Regions from separate parts of the Streptomyces sp. NPDC001933 genome, predicted to be linked through region 1. Evidence: riboswitches for the same ligand, from Rfam matches in the RefSeq annotation. Region 1 holds a riboswitch; the other holds the start of a gene.
What was found. Region 1 has a riboswitch for S-adenosylmethionine ahead of ACFYY7_RS03375 (aminotransferase class V-fold PLP-dependent enzyme). Riboswitches for the same ligand answer to the same signal wherever they lie in the genome.
Positions count from the first base shown of each region.

Region 1 (2,386 bases):
CTGTTCCAGCCCTCCACCACGAAGGAGATGACGCCTACCCGTGGGGCGTCGTCGCCGAACAGCGAGAGCACCTTGACCTCGGGGATCTCGGCGAGGCCGGTGCGGACCGCGTCGACGAGGTACTGCTCCCGGGCGACCAGGTTGTCGAAGCCCGCCTCGGTGAGCGCCTTGCAGGCGGAGGCGATGGAGTACACGCCGATGACGTTGGGGGAACCGGCCTCGTGGCGGGCGGCGGTGGAGTGCCACTCGACGTCCACCCCGCCGTCGGTGCGACGGGCGACCTTGCGCGAGGCGCCGCCGCCCGCGAGGTAGGGCTCGGCCTCCTGCAGCCAGTCGGCCCGGCCGGCGAGGACGCCCGAGCCGAAGGGCGCGTACAGCTTGTGCCCGGAGAAGGCGACCCAGTCCACGTCCAGCTCGGCGATGTCGACGGGGTGGTGCGGGGCGAGCTGGGCGGCGTCCAGGACGATCCGGGCGCCGTGCGCGTGGGCGGCGGCGGCCAGCTCCTTCACCGGCCACAGCTCGCCGGTGACGTTGGAGGCGCCGGTGACGCAGACCAGCGCCGGGCCGTAGGGCTCGCGGTCGGCGAGCGCCCGCTCCAGCGTCTCGACCGCCTGGGCCGGGGTGCGCGGGGCGTTCAGGTACGTCACCCGGGCGTCACGCCACGGCAGCAGCGAGGCGTGGTGCTCGGTCTCGTAGACGAAGACCTGGCAGTCGGCCGGGACGACCGCGGCCAGCAGGTTCAGCGAGTCGGTGGTCGAACGGGTGAAGATCACCTGGTCACCGGCGCGGCAGCCGAGGAACTCCGCGACGGTCGCGCGGCTGTTCTCGAAGAGGTCGGTGGAGAGCTGCGAGAGGTAGCCGGCCCCGCGGTGGACGCTGCCGTAGTACGGGGCGTACGCGGCGACGTCGTCCCAGACCCGCTGGAGCGCGGGGGCGCTGGCGGCGTAGTCGAGCGCGGCGTAGGTGACCTCGCCACCCGTGACCAGCGGAACCGTCACATCCTTGCCCAGAACCGGCAGAGGGGCACAAAGCGACTGGTCGGCGGCAGCGGTGAAGACAGACATGGCGAACTCCCGTAAGAGGCAGGCGAATCGCATGCGCCGGCGGATACGCGGCAGCGCAGCGGAAAAGATGAAGAGGGGTGTGCGGAGGAGGGCCGACGGCCCTATCGCATTCGCGTGCTCACAAGAGGCTCCCTAGGGACCAGGACCCCGGGGGTTGGCATTCACAGATGCCGAGGGGCCCGCGCTTGCCGCAGACCTCGCTGCCTACGGCCTGGTCTTCACCCGGGGCACCCCGCCACGGACGGAGGGTTGCCGGACAGCGGGCCGGGGCCGTAGTCGCTGTCACTCATGACCTGACCTGCATCTTGCCATACGTGCGAAGACGCGCAAGGCGCAGTCCAGGATCCGGACTGCGCCTCGCACCTCATCTGCGCCCGTTTCAGGCGTTGCTGGCCGCCACCCAGCGCTCCAGCGCACGCGCCGCCGCCCCGGAGTCGATGGACTCGGCGGCCTTCGCGATCCCGGCCGCGAGCTGCTCGTTCAGCGTGCCGTCCGTCGGGTCGAGAGCCGTCAGCGCCGCCGCCGAGTTGAGCAGCACGGCATCCCGCGCCGGCCCCCGTTCGCCGGACAGCACCCGCCGGGCGACGTCGGCGTTGTACGAGGCGTCCGCACCGCGCAGGGCCTCGACGGGCACCAGTTCCAGACCGACGTCGCGCGGGTCGAAGACCTCCTCGCGCACCGCTTGGTCCCGGACCACCCAGACCCTGGAGGTCGCGGTCGTGGTCAGCTCGTCCAGGCCGTCGTCACCGCGGAAGACCAGTGCCGAATTGCCGCGCTCGGCAAGGACACCGGCGACGATGGGCGCCATCTTCAGATCGGCGACACCTACGGCCTGGGAACGCACCCGGGCCGGGTTGGTGAGCGGCCCGAGGATGTTGAACGTGGTCGGCGTTCCGAGCTCCTTGCGGGCCCTTGCGACGTACCGCAGGGCGGGGTGGAACTTCACCGCGAAGCAGAAGGTGATGCCGGCCTCCTCGGCGACCTCGACGACCCGCTGCGCGGAGAGGTCCAGGTTGACGCCGAGCTTCTCCAGCACGTCGGAGGAACCGCTCGCCGACGAGGAGGCGCGGTTGCCGTGCTTGACGACCTTGGCGCCGGTGCCGGCGATGACGACCGCCGACATGGTGGAGATGTTGACCGTCTTGGCGAGGTCGCCGCCGGTGCCGACGATGTCGACCGTACGGCCGGGTACGTGGATGGTGTTGGCGTGCTCGTACATCGTCCGGACCAGGCCGGAGACCTCGTCGATGGTCTCGCCCTTGGCGCGCAGGGCCACCGCGAATCCGGCGATCTGCACATCGCTCGCCTCGCCGCTCATGATG
Region 1 covers NZ_JBIASS010000001.1:764,384-766,769, reverse strand. The annotation lists gene ACFYY7_RS03375 (aminotransferase class V-fold PLP-dependent enzyme) at 1-1,064, opposite strand, end outside; SAM riboswitch class IV at 1,241-1,358, opposite strand; gene trpD (anthranilate phosphoribosyltransferase) at 1,444-2,386, opposite strand, start outside.

Region 2 (2,386 bases), on a different contig from region 1:
GCCGAGCGCCTGCCCGTCCTGGTGCCGGTGCTTGCGCACCCCCACGTCGACCTGGGCCAGCGCGTCCAGCCCCACCGTGTGCAGCGCGTCGACCAGCAGGCCCAGTTCCACGCCGTAGCCGACGGGGAAGGGCAGCCGTTCGAGCAGCGAGCGGCGTACGGCGTATTCACCGCCCAGCGGCTGCACGAAACCGGCCAGTTGCGGCCAGTGCAGATTGAGCAGCGGCCGGGCCACGAGTTCGGTCACCCGGCCGCCCTGCCCCGCCGTGTCACCGAACGGGCGGTCGTACATCGCCTTCACGAACTGCACGTCCGGGTCGGTCAGCAGCGGTCCGACGATGCCGGAGACGAAGTCCGCCGAGAAGTCCTTCAGGTCGGCGTCGATGAAGCAGACGATGTCGCCACCGGTCACCAGGAGCGACCGCCACAGCACCTCGCCCTTGCCGGGCACGGCCGGTATCCGGGGGAGTATCGCGTCGCGGTGCACGACCCGGGCACCGGCCTCCCGGGCCACCTCTGCGGTGGCGTCGGTGGAACCGGAATCGATCACCACGAGCTCGTCGACCAGCCGGACCTTCTCCATCAGCTCGCGCCGGATCGTCGCGACGATCTCGCCGACCGTCGCCTCCTCGTTCAGCGCCGGCAGTACGACACTGACGCTCCCGCGGCTCGATTCCCCGGCCCTGGCCCTGGCGGCCAGCAGGCTGTCCAGCGGGCGGTCGGCGGCCGACCAGGAACGCCTGGCCAGCCAGCATTCGACCTCTTCCAGCACGGTCGATACTCCCTGTATGTGATCCATCTCGCGGTTCGGACGACTATCTCAAGAGTCCGGTGCTTCGGTTACAGTCTTGAACAACGCGGACGACCATCGCATGCCGGGGTCCGTCCGCCGATAAATGCCCGGATCGAAGATCCGGTGCCACAGCGCTCATCCAGAGGGACTGAGGGAACGGCCCGTTGAAGTCCCGGCAACCCCCCCACCGACCGTGAGGTCCGGTGAGGAAGGTGCCAATTCCGTCTCGTGGCGAAACGCGCCGCGAGGAAGATGAGGAGAAAGGGCCTCGCCACCATGGCTGCGCAGACCGTTGCAGTAAGCACCGATTCTTCCGTCGACGCCGAAGCCGTCAACGCTGAATCCGTCGACCTCGGCCCCGCCTCAGGCCTTTCCTGCCGCGAGTGCGGCGAGCGTTTCGAACTCGGCCCCATTTTCGCCTGCGCGTCCTGTTTCGGGCCGCTCGAAGTCGCGTACGACCTGCCGAGCGGCTCTCCCGAGGAGCTGAAGAAGCGCATCGAGGCCGGCCCGGCCAACATCTGGCGCTACGCGCCGCTGCTGCCGGTCCCCGCCGATGTCGCCGAGAAGCCGAACCTGAACCCCGGCTGGACCAAGCTCGTCCAGGCCGACAACCTCGCCCGTGAGCTCGGCGTCGAGCAGGGCAAGCTCTTCGTCAAGGACGACTCCGGCAACCCCACGCACTCCTTCAAGGACCGCGTCGTCGCCCAGGCCATCGAGGCCGCCCGCGCCTTCGGCTTCACCACCCTCTCCTGCTCCTCCACCGGCAACCTCGCCGGTGCCGTCGGCGCCGCCGCCGCCCGAGCCGGCTTCCGCTCCTGCGTGTTCATCCCGCACGACCTGGAGCAGGGCAAGGTCGTCATGGCCGCGGTGTACGGCGGTGAACTGGTCGGCATCGAGGGCAACTACGACGACGTCAACCGCTTCTGCTCCGAGCTCATCGGCGACCCGCTCGGCGAGGGCTGGGGCTTCGTCAACGTCAACCTGCGTCCGTACTACGGCGAAGGCTCCAAGACCCTGGCGTACGAGATCTGCGAGCAGCTGGGCTGGCAGCTCCCGGACCAGCTGGTCATCCCGATCGCGTCCGGCTCGCAGTTCACGAAGATCGACAAGGGCCTCCAGGAGCTGATCAAGCTCGGCCTGGTCGAGGACAAGCCGTACAAGCTCTTCGGCGCCCAGGCCGAGGGCTGCTCGCCGGTCTCGGTCGCGTACAAGGGCGGCCACGACGTCGTCCGGCCGCAGAAGCCGAACACGATCGCCAAGTCCCTCGCCATCGGCAACCCGGCCGACGGCCCGTACGTCCTGGACATCGCCCGCCGCACCGGCGGCGCCGTGGAGGACGTGAACGACGAGCAGGTCGTCGACGCGATCAAGCTGCTGGCGCGCACCGAGGGCATCTTCGCGGAGACGGCGGGCGGTGTGACGGTCGGCGTGACGAAGAAGCTCATCGAGGCCGGTCTGATCGACCCGTCGCTGACCACCGTCGTACTCAACACGGGTGACGGTCTCAAGACCCTCGACGCGGTGGCCGAAACCTCTCAGGCGACCGCGACGATCCGTCCCAGCCTGGACGCGTTCCGCGCCGCCGGCCTCGCCA
Region 2 covers NZ_JBIASS010000005.1:345,484-347,869, reverse strand. The annotation lists gene ACFYY7_RS15405 (glucosyl-3-phosphoglycerate synthase) at 1-771, opposite strand, end outside; SAM riboswitch class I at 925-1,051, shown strand; gene thrC (threonine synthase) at 1,069-2,386, shown strand, end outside.
Region 2: linked by a shared signal. The riboswitch ahead of thrC (threonine synthase) and the one ahead of ACFYY7_RS03375 (aminotransferase class V-fold PLP-dependent enzyme) in region 1 are both predicted to bind S-adenosylmethionine.